4 regions of the Pseudomonas pichavaramensis genome follow, and region 2 is predicted to be linked to each of the others. Evidence: riboswitches for the same ligand, from Rfam matches in the RefSeq annotation. Region 2 holds a riboswitch; each other region holds the start of a gene.
The links. A riboswitch is a leader RNA that binds a small molecule or an ion and turns the genes downstream of it on or off. The one in region 2 is predicted to bind cobalamin.
Positions count from the first base shown of each region.

Region 1: another riboswitch for cobalamin. It lies ahead of cobO (cob(I)yrinic acid a,c-diamide adenosyltransferase); the one in region 2 lies ahead of ACJRW5_RS16995 (TonB-dependent receptor domain-containing protein).
Region 3: another riboswitch for cobalamin. It lies ahead of cobG (precorrin-3B synthase); the one in region 2 lies ahead of ACJRW5_RS16995 (TonB-dependent receptor domain-containing protein).
Region 4: another riboswitch for cobalamin. It lies ahead of ACJRW5_RS17955 (TonB-dependent receptor); the one in region 2 lies ahead of ACJRW5_RS16995 (TonB-dependent receptor domain-containing protein).

Region 1 is NZ_JBJKFJ010000005.1:208,618-212,387, forward strand. Features, by position in the region: gene ACJRW5_RS10520 (C40 family peptidase) at 1-375, shown strand, start outside; gene ACJRW5_RS10525 (C40 family peptidase) at 461-985, shown strand; gene ACJRW5_RS10530 (hypothetical protein) at 994-1,314, shown strand; cobalamin riboswitch at 1,354-1,562, shown strand; gene cobO (cob(I)yrinic acid a,c-diamide adenosyltransferase) at 1,743-2,354, shown strand; gene ACJRW5_RS10540 (cobyrinic acid a,c-diamide synthase CobB) at 2,354-3,646, shown strand; gene bluB (5,6-dimethylbenzimidazole synthase) at 3,643-3,770, shown strand, end outside.
Region 2 is NZ_JBJKFJ010000010.1:46,826-50,595, forward strand. Features, by position in the region: gene ACJRW5_RS16990 (cobalamin-binding protein) at 1-126, shown strand, start outside; gene ACJRW5_RS16995 (TonB-dependent receptor domain-containing protein) at 218-2,125, opposite strand; cobalamin riboswitch at 2,213-2,421, opposite strand; gene dxs (1-deoxy-D-xylulose-5-phosphate synthase) at 2,633-3,770, opposite strand, start outside.
Region 3 is NZ_JBJKFJ010000011.1:42,517-46,286, forward strand. Features, by position in the region: gene ACJRW5_RS17930 (precorrin-8X methylmutase) at 1-329, opposite strand, end outside; gene cobG (precorrin-3B synthase) at 322-1,635, opposite strand; cobalamin riboswitch at 1,730-1,896, opposite strand; gene cbiE (precorrin-6y C5,15-methyltransferase (decarboxylating) subunit CbiE) at 2,107-3,309, shown strand; gene ACJRW5_RS17945 (cobalt-precorrin-6A reductase) at 3,306-3,770, shown strand, end outside.
Region 4 is NZ_JBJKFJ010000011.1:46,557-50,326, reverse strand. Features, by position in the region: gene ACJRW5_RS17955 (TonB-dependent receptor) at 1-2,070, opposite strand, end outside; cobalamin riboswitch at 2,398-2,591, opposite strand; gene ACJRW5_RS17950 ((2Fe-2S) ferredoxin domain-containing protein) at 2,855-3,547, opposite strand.

The sequences.
Region 1 (3,770 bases), on a different contig from region 2:
CGCTACGGCGGCACTTCGGTGCAGTCCGGTTTCGATTGCAGTGGTTTCGTCGGTTATCTGTTCCGCGAGGAAGTCGGTCTCGAATTGCCGCGCTCCACGCGCGAATTGATCAAACTGGATGCGCCCAAGGTCGCGCGGGCCGATCTGGAGCCGGGTGACCTGATTCTCTTCAATAATCGTGGGCGTGGGCGTGTCAGCCATGCTGGCATTTACCTGGGCGACGATCAGTTCATTCATTCCAGCAGCAGCCGCAGCGGCGGTGTGCGCATCGACAGCCTGGACGACAGTTACTGGAAGCGCAGCTACATGGAGGCCAAGCGTGTGCTGGCGCTGGCTCCTACAGACGATCAGGCTGCGAGCAGAATCCATCCCTGATGGCGTATGGCGTGGCCCTCGGGGTTGCGCCACTACTCTCCAGGCGGCACAGTAGAGCCCATTCAGGCTCAGGATCGCCTCGCTTATGCCCGTAACGACCCGTGTCGCCCTCGTTTCCCTCGCTCTGCTGCTGAGTGCCTGCAGCAGTAACGCTCCCGCTCCCAAGCCTGTTTATATACCGTCCACTGCGCCCTCTGCCTATCAGGGTGGTGCGGAGGATGTACTGTTTCGTGCGCTTGGTCTGGTTGGAACACCCTACCGTTATGGGGGCAATACCCCGGAAGGCGGTTTCGATTGCAGTGGTCTGATCGGCTACGTCTATCGCGACGCCGCTGGTATCAGCCTGCCGCGTTCGACTCGTGAGCTGAGCGCGATGCGCACGCCGGATGTTCGTCGCGATTCGCTGCAAAGTGGTGATCTGGTGTTCTTCGCCACCAACGGCGGGCGCTCGGTCAGTCATGCCGGCATCTATGTGGGCGAGGGGCGTTTCGTGCACGCGCCATCCAGCGGCGGAACCGTGCGCCTGGATAGTCTCGACAATGTCTATTGGCAACGTGTTTACCTCGATGCCAAGCGAGTGATTACGCCTGAGCTCGCGCGCAATCCCTGAGCCAGATAATGGTCGCGCCCATTCGCCTGCCGCCTCAGCCTGAGGTCTGCGAACTCTGCGCTCGCCCCGTGGCGTTGACGCGCCATCATCTGATACCCAAGGCGCTGCATGACAAGGTCTACGTGCAGAAGCGCTTCCCTCGACATGAGCGCATCACCGCCACGCTCTGGGTCTGCCGGGCCTGCCATAACCAGATCCATCGATTGTTCAGCGAGAAGGAGTTGGCGCTCACTTTCAACACTCGCGAGGCGTTGTTGAGTGATGAGCGGCTGCGAACCTTTGTCGAGTGGCTGTCGCGCAAGCCGCCGGGCTTCATGCCCAGGCATTGAGCGGGATCAGCGTTGACGTGCAGGGTGGCCAGCCTCTAATCTGCGCGCCTTGCTTCAGGTGCCCGAATCACTGCAAGCGGTGGTCGAAGGGTGAAACAGGGAAGCCGGTTCCCATTCCGGCGCTGCCCCCGCAACGGTAGGTGAGTCGAACGCCGCTCAAGGCCACTGTGCAATGCACGGGAAGGCGCGGCGCTGAACCTTTTGGTTCACTCACGAGCCCGGAGACCGGCCTGTCGCAGTTTTCACGGCATCGCGGAGGGCGTTGTCCGGCCAACGCTCCGGTTGTTCCGGGGCGTTCGTTTTTTTGTCTTCCGCATGCACGACCAGCTATTGGCGCCTGGATGAGGAGGGCAGAATCGTCTCTTCTCCTGGCTGCCGTTCACGCTGCCGCACGAGCAATGCGCGAGATTGCGGCCGAGGAGCAGAGCATGAGCGAGTCCGTTGACCGCGACGCGCGCCACAAGGCGCGCATGCAGCGCAAGAAAGCCCTGATCGACGAGAAGATCGCCCAGGCCCAGGATGAATACGGCTTGTTGCTGGTGCACAGCGGTAATGGCAAAGGCAAGAGCAGCAGTGCCTTCGGCATGGTTGCCCGGGCTCTTGGCCACGGCATCAAGGTCGGCGTGGTGCAATTCATCAAGGGCGCGGCCAGCACCGGAGAGGAAACCTTTTTCCGCCGTTTCCCCGAGGAAGTCAGCTACCACGTGATGGGCGAGGGCTTTACCTGGGAGACCCAGGATCGTCAGCGCGATATCGCCAAGGCGCAGCAAGCCTGGGACGTGGCCCGGCGCCTGTTGGCCGACGAGTCTGTCGGACTGGTGGTGCTGGATGAACTGAACATCGCCCTCAAACACGGCTATCTGGAACTGGCGACGGTGCTCGCCGATATCGAGGCCCGACCACTGCTGCAGCATGTGGTGGTGACAGGGCGAGGCGCTTTGCCGGAGATGATCGAGGCGGCCGACACGGTCACCGAGATGAACCTGGTCAAGCATGCCTTCAAGGCTGGGGTGAAGGCGCAAAAGGGCATCGAATTCTGATGAGCGCTCGCCAATGTCCGGCGTTATTGATCGCCGCGCCCGCTTCCGGCCAGGGCAAGACCACCGTCACCGCGGCATTGGCACGCCTGCACACGCGTCAGGGACGGCGCGTGCGCGTCTTCAAGTGCGGTCCGGATTTCCTCGACCCGATGATCCATACCCGTGCCAGTGGCGCACCGGTCTATCAGCTCGATCTGGCAATGGTAGGCGAGGCGGAAAGTCGTCGTCTGCTATGGCAGGCAGCCGGCGAGGCCGATCTGATCCTTATCGAAGGCGTGATGGGCCTGTTCGACGGCAAGCCCTCTGCGGCCGACCTGGCGCGCCACTTCGGCGTGCCGGTACTGGCTGTGATCGATGGTGCGGCCATGGCCCAGACCTTCGGCGCCCTGGCTCATGGCCTTGCCACTTTCCAGCCGGACCTGCCTTTCGCCGGCGTGCTTGGCAATCGTGTGGCCAGCACGCGGCATGGCGAGATTCTGCGCGATGCCCTGCCATCGACCATCCGCTGGTTCGGCGCGTTGCCACGCAGTGCGGCGGTAGAACTGCCCAGCCGTCATCTGGGCCTGGTGCAGGCGGCTGAGCTGGCCGATCTCGATGCCCGCCTGGATGCCGCCGCCGATGCCTTGGCCGCCAGCGCCGATGTCGATTTGCCGCCTGCAGTGAGCTTCGCCGCGCCGCCGATCGACGAACCAAAGGCGCTGCTGAGCGGCGTGCGCATCGGCGTGGCACGGGACGCAGCCTTTGCCTTCCTGTACCAGGCCAACCTCGACCTGTTGCAGGCTCTTGGTGCCGAGTTACGCTATTTCTCGCCGCTTGCCGACAGCGCCTTGCCCGAGGTGGACAGTCTCTACCTGCCGGGTGGTTACCCTGAGTTATACCTGTCCGAACTGGAGAGCAACCAGGCCATGGCGGCGGCGATTCGTGCCCATCATCAGGCCGGCAAGCCGCTGCTCGCCGAATGTGGCGGCATGCTCTACCTGCTCGACGAGCTGCGTGACAAGCAGGGCGCCAGTGGTCGTATGCTCGGCCTGCTGGCCGGCAGTGCGGCCCTGCAGCCAAGATTGACTGCCCTGGCATTGCAGCAGGTGGCGCTGCCAGAAGGCGAGCTGCGCGGCCATACGTACCATCATTCCCGGCTGGAAAGTCCGGTCACGCCGCTGGCTGTGGCGCGTTGTCCGAATGGCAAACCGGTGGCCGAAGCGGTGTATCGACTCGGTCGGCTCACCGCCAGCTACATCCACTTCTATCTGCCCTCCAACCCGGAGGCGGCCGCCGCGCTGCTGCACCCATGAGTGAGCATGCCTTCAGTGCGGCCGAGCGGGCGGCGGTATATCGCGCCATTGCCGAGCGCCGTGACATGCGCCACTTTGCCGGCGGTCAGGTCCTGCCTGAGGTGCTGGCGCGTTTGCTGGAGGC
Region 2 (3,770 bases):
CCGCAATTGCATGCCGTACGCCAGGGCCAGGTATGGGCAGTGCCGGACAAGGGCCTGGAGCGACCGAGCCGGCAGATGCTCGGGGCGATAGAGCAGCTGTGCGAGCGGCTGAAGACTGCGCGATAGCCTGACGGCGCTGCGCGCGGCGCACCCTATCGGCTACACCGCGTAGGGTGCGCCGTGCGCACCGGGATCAACCCTACACGTTTGTATCCAATTAGAGGTTGGGCGTCCAGGTCATGCCGAGCAGGAGGCTGAGAGGCTGCTCACGGTAGCCATGGTATCGGGAGTCCTCGGCGTTCTGATAGAGGACGCGGCTGTAGCCCTTGTCCAGCAGATTGTTGAGTTTGATATCGAAGCCCAGCTCCTGATTGGCCTGCCAACTGCCGCGCAGATCGAGTACGCCGTAGCCGGCGATTTCACGATTGTTGGCGGGGTCGTCGAAGCTGCGGCTGACCAACTGCCAACTGGCGCCAATGCCGAAAGTACCGATTTTACGGTCGATATCCAGGTTCAGCGTGCGTTTGGCGCGACGTTGCAGGGTATGGCCGCTGTCGCGATCACGTGGATCGATCAGGCTCAGCCCCAGCGCGGCTTGCCAGCCAAGCAGTTCATGTTGCAACGAGGCTTCGAAACCATTGATGCGGGCCGTGTCGACGTTGTAGTTGCGACCGACGAAGGTGCTCGTGTTCCACACGTAGGCGATCAGGTCGCGGACATCGGTGCGGTAGATCGAGGCTTCGAGGCGCGTCTTTTCGGCCAGTTGGCTGCGCCATTGCAACTCGTAGCTCTTCGATTTTTCCGGGGCGAGATCCGGGTTGGCGCCCCAGGAAGCAGGGCCGTAGAGGTCGTTGAAAGTGGGCACGCGGAAGCCTTCGGCGTAAGACAGGACCACGTCGTTGGTTGTGTCGAGCGGCGCGCTCAGAGCGGCGTTCCAGGTATTCTCGCTACCAAATTGCTGGTTCTTGTCGTGGCGTAGGCCCAGTTCGGTACTGAAGTGCTCGCCGCGATAGCTGTGCTGAATGAAGCCGGCCTGGTTCCAGCGGCTTTCCTCGTCGTAGGCAGTGCTGCTGTGCAGCTTGTCCTTCTGGTAATCGGCGCCGAGCAGCAGGCCGTGGCCATTCCCTAGGTCGAGGTTGTTCAGCCAGGCGACCGAGTTGCGGTAGCTGTTGAATGCATCGGTGCCGGCGAACAGCTTGTCGCGATCTTCCAGTTTGTCCTCGCCGTGGCCGATTTCCAGGCGGCTGTTCCAGATTTCGTTGAGCCGGGCATCGACGAAGGCCGATAGGCTGTTGAGGCTGTAATCGCTGTAGGGCTTGGCCGGGAAGCTGGTAAAGGTGCTGTCATCCCAGCGGCCATAGGGGTTGTCGTACTCACTCTTACCCCTCTGGTCGAGTGCGCTGAGGCCAATCTGCAGATCGTCATTGAAGCGGTGGCTGAAGTTGAGGCTGAAGGCGCGATTGCGATAGGCGTCGTGATCGGCATCGGATGCCCAGGAGGGGCCGGTGCGATCGATGCCGGCGGTTTCTTCCAGGCTGGTGTTGAGGCTGTAGCGTGTCTGCTGGTCGCCACCGGATACGCCGAGGCTGCGTTCCCAGGTTCCCTGGCTGCCGCCGGCGATGCGCAGGTAGGGATGAATGCCTTCACCCTGATCTCGACGAGTGAATATCTGCACCACGCCACCGATGGCATCGGCGCCATAGAGTGCGGAGCGGGAGCCGCGCAGCACTTCTATACGTTCAATCTGCTCGACGTTCAGATACTGCAGGCTGGCGCCGCCGGAGGAGACAGAGCCTGTACGTTGACCATCGATCAGCACCAAGCTCTGCGCATTGTTGGTTCCGCGAATGAACAGGCTGGTATTGCTGCCACGGCCGCCGTTTTGTATCACCTGTACCCCGGGAACCCGGGCGAGCAATTCATTGACGCTGGCTGGGCGCAGGCGCTCGATATCGGCACGGGTAAAGACGCTGACCGCTGCGCTGCTTTCGCTTCGTTTCTGGACATCGCGGTTGACGGTTATCAACGTATCGTCGAGTTTCAGGGCGTCGTCGCGAGACGGTGTTTCGGCCAGAGCCAGGCTTGGTGTCAGGGCGATGGCCAGAGCCAGACGAGACAGTTTCATTATCTTTCCTCAAAGGTCGGCAGACTTTCGAGGAGGGCAGGCGCAAGCGCAGACAGGGCAGCGCTTGACCGTGCTGCCCTCCGCAACACCAGTCGCACCGCCTTGGCCGGTCTCCGGGCTCTCGACCCGCATCCGCCTTCCCAGGCATGACCCAGTGGCTGTTGGACGCGGTACACGCTCAGTGCGTGCAGTCGATTACCGTTGCGGGGGCAGCGTCGGGGTTGCTCATGGAGTGCGCACCGACTTCCCGTTCAGCAGACCGTTGAAAACTACCTGCGTTGGCAATACTGCGTTAAGAACGCCCTCAAAATGCTCATTTACAACTCGTAAACTCCGCTTTTTCGGCCGTTCTTGCCTTGTCTTGCCTGCCTCGCCTACGTTTTCAACGGCTTGCTGACGCCGCTTGCGCAGCGCACCCTGGCGGAACATGAAGTGCGCGCACCTTAGTGCGCGCGCAGGTGCATGACAAGCAAGCCCGGCTCATTCGGCGATGAGCGGGGCTCATGCTCAGAGCGAGTTCAGGCGCTCGCGTACCGCGCGTTCGATGCCGGCTTCGTCCAGGCCGCACTCGGCGAGCATCTGGCTGGGCTTGGCATGTTCGACGTAGTAGTCCGGCAGGCCGAGGTGCAGCATCGGCACCAGGCGGTTCTCGACGGCGAAGAATTCGCTGACCGCGCTGCCGGCGCCACCCATGATGCTGTTTTCTTCAATGCTCACCAGCAGCTCGTGGCTGCTCGCCAGTTCACGTAGCAGGGCTTCGTCCAGGGGTTTGACGAAGCGCATGTCGACCACGGTGGCGTCCAGCGTCTCGCCAACCCGCAGGGCTTCGGCCAGCTGTACGCCGAAGGCCAGCAGGGCAACGTGCTTGCCTTGGCGGCGAACCAGCGCCTTGCCGATTTCCAGCGGTTCCAGGCCCGCGTCGAGCGGCGCGTTGGGGCCGGTACCGCGCGGGTAGCGCACGGCTGCCGGGCCGTCGAACAGATGGCCGGTGGTGAGCATGCGGCGCATCTCGTTCTCGTCGCTCGGTGTCATCACCAGCATGCCGGGGATGCAGCGCAGGTAGGACAGGTCGAAGCTGCCGGCGTGGGTCGGACCGTCCTCGCCGACCAGGCCGGCGCGGTCGATGGCGAACAGCACGTCGAGGTGCTGCACGGCCACGTCATGGATCAGCTGGTCGTAGGCGCGCTGGAGGAAGGTGGAGTAGATCGCCACCACCGGCTTGGCGCCCTCGCAGGCCATGCCGGCCGCCAGGGTCACGGCATGCTGCTCGGCGATCGCCACGTCGAAATAGCGCTCGGGGAAACGCTCGCTGAAGGCCACCAGGTCGGAGCCTTCCTTCATCGCCGGGGTAATGCCGACCAGGCGGTTATCGGTCGCGGCCATGTCGCACAGCCACTGGCCGAACACGTTGGAGTATTTCGGGCCGCTGGGCTTCTTCGGTGCGGCGACAGGCGTCACCGGCTCCAGCTTGGTGATGGCGTGATAGCCGATCGGGTCGGCCTCGGCCGGGGCGAAGCCCTTGCCCTTCTTGGTCACCACATGGAGGAACTGCGGGCCGTCCAGGTCGCGCATGTTGCGCAGGGTGGCCAGCAGGGTCGGCAGGTCGTGGCCGTCGATGGGGCCGACATAGTTCCAGCCCAACTCC
Region 3 (3,770 bases), on a different contig from region 2:
ACCTCGCGGGCCAGCTCCGGCACGCCAGCGTCGTGCAGGGTACAGATCACCGCATTGCTCGCCGGCAGGCGCGGGCGGGTGATGCCTTCGGCAACCATGCGCGCATCGCAGAGAATCGGCGCGCCGGCCAGCAGGGCGGCGCGACCGGCGGCGCCGGCGCCGGCGGAGAAGCGCAGATCCTCGACCACGTCGACCATGCCGCAGGCGTGGATCACGCGTACGGCGAGCTTTTCCAGGTCGGCGGGAATGTCGGTCAGGTTGGCCTCGGCGCGAATGGTGGCGAAGGAGCGGCGGTAGATTTCCTGGCCGTCGCGGATGTAATCAAGCATCAGGGAGTCCTGCGGGAAGGTGGCGGGCGAACCAGGCGCCGGCCTCGTCGATGGTCATGGACGGCACCAGCAGGCGACCGAAACCGGTCACCTCAGGGGTGCGTTGATAGAGTTGGTAGTGTTCGGGGCTGCTGGCCAGCAGGGTATAGGGCTGTACCCGGGCGCTGGCACAACTGCGCGGGCAGGCGCTGAGATGCACCTGTGGGCGGGCGCCGCTTTCGCCTAAGCGTTCTGCCAGGTGCAGGGCATGGTGCTTGCTGTCGGCCAGGCCGCGGGCGCAGGCAGCAGAACCGGTACAGGCGACCAGGCCGAGCAGCGGCTCGTCGGGTTGAGTGAGCAGGCCCAGTTCGCTCAGCGCTGTCAGCAGCTCAGCGGACTTTTCCTCGGGCACATTGCCCAGCAGCAGACCCTGCCAGGGCGTCAGTCGCAGCTCGTCCCTGGCGTGGCGTTGGCTCAGTTCGGCGAGGGCCAGCAGTTGTTCGGCATGCAGGCGACCCAGCCGCGCGCCGACCACGACCATGCACAGGCCGCTTTGCGCCTGTGGATAAACCCCTGCGGGGGTACGTTCGACGCCATCAGCCGCTTGCCAGTCGGCAGGCGGCGGCTGCAGGGCAAAGTCCAGACGTGCCTGCAAACGCTGCAGCAGTTCGGTAGCCGGCAGCTGCGTCAGCAACTGGCGCATGCGCGACTGCTCCGGTGTGGCCAGCTCCAGGAACAACAGCAGCAGTTGGCGCACCAGCTCGACCGCCTGCACGGCCTCGATGCGTGCCAGCGGCGCTTCAAAGGGACAGCCGGCCAGGCCCAGCAACAGGTGCTGCTCGTCTTCGGCGGCCAGCCACAGATCATGCGGGTGTTCACGCATCGCCAGGGCTTCGCCGCCGTCCAGTTGCAGGGCGAACTTGGCTGACAGGGCGTGCAGCGCCGGGGTGTCCTGCAGCAGGTCGAGCAACTGCGCGGCCAGCGGGCGAACGTCCATCCGCGCCTGCGGATCGAGGCCGGCAGCAGGGCTGAGCAACAGGTTGCGCACATCGTCGGCGGCGGCCACGCGTGGACCAAGGTCGGCAGCGAGCAGCGCGTCGATCAGGGTGTTTTCCTGGCCGGGCAGCACGCCACGAATCTGCAGGTTGCTGCGGTTGGTCAGCTCCAGCACGCCGCTGGCGCAGTGCCGCGCCGCCTCGGCAATCGCCCGTGCCTGAGCACTGCGCAGCACGCCGCCAGGCAGCTTGACGCGGCAGATGCCACCGTCCAGCGCGGGGACGATGCGCAGCAGGCCGGGGCAGGCGGAAGGGCGAATGGAGGCGTTCAAGTGGTCACCTGTGGATAACGACGCGGCGACCGAACCAGCGAAACCCGCAGAAGGGATTTCATGGCATCGGTACACCCCGCCCGATGTTGGCACTCGCGACCAGCGTTCGTCGGCAGGTCTCCTGGCTGACAGGTCTTCGTCCTCCGCGCCTTCCCGGTTACCCAGTGGCCGATTGCATTGGACTCGCTGCTTACAGTTGCGGGGGCAGCCACGGTTTAGCCGTGTTCCCTCTTCGAGCCTATCTACGATCTGCTGTGCGTCGGCCCTGCCGCGTTAAAAGCAGACTCGGAATGCTCATGTGCTACAGCACACTCCGCTTCCTCGCCTGCTTTTGCCTTGCATGACTCTAGCTCGCGAGATCGTAAACAGACTCGTAGGCCCGTTTTATAAGGGCACCGACGAAGGCTGTATTATGCCCGCTTTGCCCGGAGCGCGGACAGGCGCTCCGTCGGGCCTGCGCGAGGACATTGGATGAAACCCTGGTTGACCCTGGTCGGCATCGGTGAAGACGGCTACTCCGGTCTGGGCAAGGCCGCGCGCCGAGCCTTGCTGGCGGCCACGCGTATCGTCGGTGCGCCGCGTCAGCTGGCGTTGCTGCCGCCGTGCATCAGCGGCGCGCGGGAAACCTGGCCGAGCCCCTTCGATCTGCAACCACTGCTGGCACGCCGCGGCGAGGCTGTGTGCGTGCTGGCCAGCGGCGACCCGATGTTCTACGGCGTTGGCGCCAGCCTGGCGCGGCAGCTGCCCGCCGACGAGCTGCAGGTGCTACCGGCGCCGTCTTCTGTGTCGCTGGCGGCGGCGCGCCTGGGTTGGCCGCTGCAGGAGCTGGAGGTGGTGTCGCTGGTCGGGCGGCCGCTGGCCACGCTCAATGCGCGGCTGTTTCCTGGCGTGCGCCTGCTGGTCTTGAGCGCCGATGGAGGCACGCCGGCGCAGGTTGCCGAAGCCTTGCGTGCGCGAGGTTTCGGCGCCAGCCGCCTGACCCTGCTGGAGCACCTCGGCGGCCCTGACGAGCGCCGTGTCGAAGGCTTGGCCGCGAGTTGGGCGTTGCCGCGAGGCGCCGATCTCAACCTGCTGGCGCTGGAATGTCTGGCCGACGCCGATGCCCAGTTGTTGCCGCCGACCTGCGGCCTGCCGGACGACGCCTATCGCCATGACGGGCAACTGACCAAGCGCGACGTACGCGCTGTCACCCTGGCGCGCCTGGCGCCATTACCCGGCGAGCTGCTGTGGGATGTCGGCGCCGGCAGCGGTTCCATCGGCATCGAGTGGATGCGCGCGCATCCGGCCTGCCGCGCCCTCGCCATCGAGGCCAACGACGGCCGCCAGGCGCATATCCGCCATAACCGCGATGCCCTGGGTGTACCCGGCCTGCAACTGGTCGCCGGGCATGCACCCGAGGCGCTGGCCGGGCTGCCGGCGCCGGATGCGATCTTCATCGGCGGTGGCGTCACCGTACCCGGCGTACTGCAGCAGTGCTGGGCCGCGCTCAAGCCTGGCGGGCGGCTGCTGGCCAATGCGGTGACCATCCAGAGCGAAGCGGCGCTGGTGGCCTTCCGCGAACAGCAGGGCGGCGAACTGCTGCGCCTGACGGTGGCGCAGGCGCAACCGCTGGGCGGCTTCGACACCTGGCGCGCGGCGCTGCCGATCACCCTGCTGGCGGTGCGCAAACCGTGAGTGCGCGCATTCTGCTGCTTGGTGGCACCACCGAGGCGCTGCGTCTGGCGCGGCGCCTGGGGGGGGATACGATCTACAGCCTGGCCGGCCTCGGCCGTGTGCCGAATGACCTGGCCTGCCGTGTGCGTGTCGGCGGCTTCGGTGGCGTCGAGGGGATGGCGAATTTCATCGCCGGCGAAGGCATCGAACTGCTGCTCGATCTGACCCATCCCTACGCCGCACAGATCAGCGCCAATGCCGCCGCCGCTGCCGGTTTGGCGGGTGTACCGTGCTGGGCGCTGCGGCGTTCCGGCTGGCAGGCAGGCACCGGCGATGACTGGCGCGAGGTGGACGGTTGGGATGACTTGGTGACGGCGCTGGCGCCGTTCCGGCGGCCGTTCTTCACCTCCGGGCGCGAGCCGCTGGCCCATCTGCATGAGATTCCCGCGCATCAGCACTGGACCGTGCGCTGCTTGCAGCGC
Region 4 (3,770 bases), on a different contig from region 2:
CCACTGCTCGCCGTCGCTGCTGGCCGTGGTGGCGTACTGGCGATCGAACAGGTTGTTCAACTCCAGCCCCAGGCGAACATCGGGCAGTGCCTGCCAGCCGATATTGGCATCGACCACGGTGTAGCCCGGCACCTTGGCGGTGTTGGCCGTGTCGGCGTAGCGGGCGTCGACATAGCGCGCGCCGATGCCGACATCTACACCCTGCCCCAGGTCCTTGCTCAGCCACAGGTTGGCGGTGCGCCGGGGCACATTGGTCGGGCGCTTGCCGCTGCGGTCAAGCAGCACGCCGCCAACGCTCTGCTTGAAGTCGTCATAGCGGGCACGGATGAAAGCCGCGTTGGCCGCCACCTGCCAACCGCCATCGAGCGCCAGCTCCAGCGTCGCTTCCAGGCCGTCGGAAGACTGCTCGCCGATCTGCTCGGCAGTGGCGCTGGCGGTGGTCTGGCTCAGCAGCTTCTCCTTGACGATATGGTAGGCGGCCAGCGTCCACTCGCCCTGCCCGTTCCAGAATGCCTGCTTGAGACCGATCTCCGTTTGCTTGGCCTCGGCCAGGTCGTAGCTCTGCTGGGCAACGTTGAGCGTCAGCAGGTTGTTCACCCCCTCGGTGCTGGTGGCGTACTGGCCGTACAGCGACAGCTCCGGGGTCAGGGCGAAGACCAGACCGGCGCGCCAGTTATCGCCACTCAGGCTGCGATCCGCACGGCTGCCATCGACCAGCGCATCACGCTGGATATGCACCTGATCGCGACGCACACCGGTGACCAGCGACAGGCGCTCGGTCAGCTGGGTACGGTTCTCGGCGAACAGCGAAAACTGCCGCGCCAGGTTGCGCTCGCGCGGGCCGTAGCCCTGCGGGTCGGTGCTCTGGTACTGACCGCCGCCGGAGCCGGCCAATGGCACGCTGTCGCTGAAGCTGCTGGCGAAATCGTGCTGGCGGGCGAAATGGATGCGGTTGTAATCCACGCCGACCACGGTGCGGCTGTCGAGACCGAACAGGTCGTGGTCGAGGGTGAAGCTCTGGCGGTCTCCGAGCTGCTCCTGGGTGTGCTTGATGTTGTAGAACTCGCTGCGCTCGACCCTGTCGCCCGGCTGCCAACGGTAGGCCTCGGCGTTGCGCCAGTAGCGCTGGGTCTTGATGTAGTAGAGCTGGTTGCTTGCCGTCAGCGCATCGCTGATGCGCCAATCGGTCACCAGACGGGTGATCTGGTCGTTGTAGCGGATCTCGGCATCATCGACGTTGTAGTTGCGCTCGCGCAGGCTCTCGCGAAACTTGCCATCGACCAGCGGCGTGCCGAGGTAGCGCTCAGGGTCCTGGTCGCCGTGATCGTGGGACAGGGTGAAGCTCAGCGCATCACTGGCCTCCCAGCGCAGCGCGGCACTGATCGCCAGGCTCGCGGAATCACCACGGTCGACCCAACCATTGCTGGCCTGCTGGTTGATATTGAAGCGATAGCTCAGCGCGTCGCTCAGCGAGCCGCCGCTGTCCAGCGCGGCCTGGCGGCGGTCGTCGCTGCCGTAGCCGAGGCGCAGCTGGTTGCGGATCTCGCCCGCGAACGGCTTCTTCGGCAGCACATTGATCACCGCGCCAGTCGCACCCTCGCCGTAAAGCACCGAGGCCGGGCCGCGCAGCACGTCGATGCGCGCCACCGACCAAGTGTCCACCGGAAAGGTCACGGTGCCGGCACCGACGTACTGGCGGGTGCCGTCATACAGCTGCATGGTCGCCGAGTGGCCGGTGAAGCCGCGCGCCGACAGCGCCGTGCCGCCGTTGCCGGGGCTGCCGACGAAGCTGATGCCGGGCGTGCGGGTCACAGCATCCTGCAGCGTCAGGTTGTTACGCTCGCGCACCTGCGCGCCACTCAGGCTGGTGGTGCTGGCGGGCGTTTGCAGGGCCGGCAGATCGAGGCGCGAACCGGCCGTGGTGGGCGTACGCAGCGTACTTTCACCCTCCTGCAGAGTCCTGGCCTGGACAGTCAACTCGGGTAGGTCGACGGGATCTTCGCTGGCCACGGCCAAGCCGCCAAACGCCAATGCGAGTGGCAAGGAGCAATACAACGGGGAGTGAGACACGGCAGAACGTCCAGATTTGCGCGGGGAAACCGACCTCGCCGGCACCAGGCCCATGCGCTCATCGGCGTGTGATGACAGCGAGGGGTCATGGTCGGAAGGCATAATGTTATTGTTATAACATAACATTATCGGTTTTTGCAGCCGCTCTACCCGGCCACTTGGCTGGTGCAGGACGCCCTGAAATAAAGGGTTGTTGAAGCGGAAATGGCGCGCCATAAGAGTTCCATCGTCAAAGGACAAGGCACGGCAATCCGATGGAAATGCGCAACGACAGACAGGAGCACGAACGCGCCCTACTGGAGTCAACGCCCGCCCACCGCGGGTTGCCAGACAGAGTGACTCCAGGCCGGTCTCCGGGCTTGCGAGGGTCATGAACGCATCGCCTTCCCATGCGCGTGGCGCACAGTGGCGTATAGATGCGGTCGCTCGCTTACCGTTGCGGGGGCAGCGTCGGACTTCAACCGACTTCCCGTTTCACCTCACGCGCGGCGGCGTGAGACACCTGAAGCGGGGGCGGATATGACCACCCACACCCGTTCAAGTCAAGGCGCGGGCCTATGTGAGGACACTTTGCTGGCGACTGCTTGCCGTATGAGCGGCTGGGCGGCATTGCGCATCAGCGGCAAACACTCCGAGCCGCATGCTCGCTGCCAGTCCGTTAAACCTTGTGCGCCGAACCTGAAGGAGCGGCGCCCCGCCGTGAATCGCGTACGACGCGGCTCCACCCGGGGCGGGGCCCCTACGCCCAGCGGCATCGGGATGCGTTATCTGATAAACATTAACCTCATGCCTGCTTATCGATCCGCAACTCCGGCAGCGCCCTGCCCGCCACCAGGCGCTCGTCGACCAGGCGAATGACTGCCGCCTCGTCCTTGATGCCATACCACTCACCCTGTGGATAAAGGCTCGCGGTCGGGCCCAGATCGCAGGGGAACTGGCACTGGCTGCGGGTGATATGCACCCCGCCCTCGCACTCCAGCCTGCCCGCCGCCTTGAGTCGCTGGCGCAGAGTTTTCCACAGCCCCAGCGCGCCCTTGCGTGTGCAGCGCGGGCCGTTGCACAGCAGCAGGCGCTGCGCATGTGGCGGAATCTGCGACCAGGCGTGGTGCTCCGGCACAGCGGGCACATCGCTGCAGGGAAGATGTGCGTCACGCTGCTCGAGCAACGCCCCCAGGCCATCGAGCCAGGCATCCTCCATGGCCGTGCAAATCACGAACACCTGCTCCCCGTCACCGCGCTCAGCGATGCGTTCACGCAGCCAGTCGCGGTGTGCGGCGTCGACGCGCGGCTCCAGATCGACCACCAGCAGTGGGCGCGGCGCCTGATCGATGGCCAGCCAGAAGCCGTCCTGCTCCGTATCAGCCAGATGCGCCTCGCCCAGCAGCGCCAGGATGCGCTGCTGCAAACGCTCGGCAGAAGCTCCACGGCTAAGGCCGGGGCCGATGAACAGAACGCGGGCGTAAGGGGTTTGGCTCATGTCGGTCTCCAAAACGGGCCGGCAGTCTAGCAGCGCGTCGTGGTCCGGAGGCAATCCGGCAGGTGATAGAAAGCCCGGTGCGCGCGGCGCACCCTACGGAATTAACGCAACACAGGCGTAGGGTGGATTTCGCTTTTCGCGTCCACCACATCGATCTCGCTTTGTAGGAGCCGCGCCTCGCGGCGAATACAGAAGAATGGACAAAGCAAGGCTTCGCCCCGGG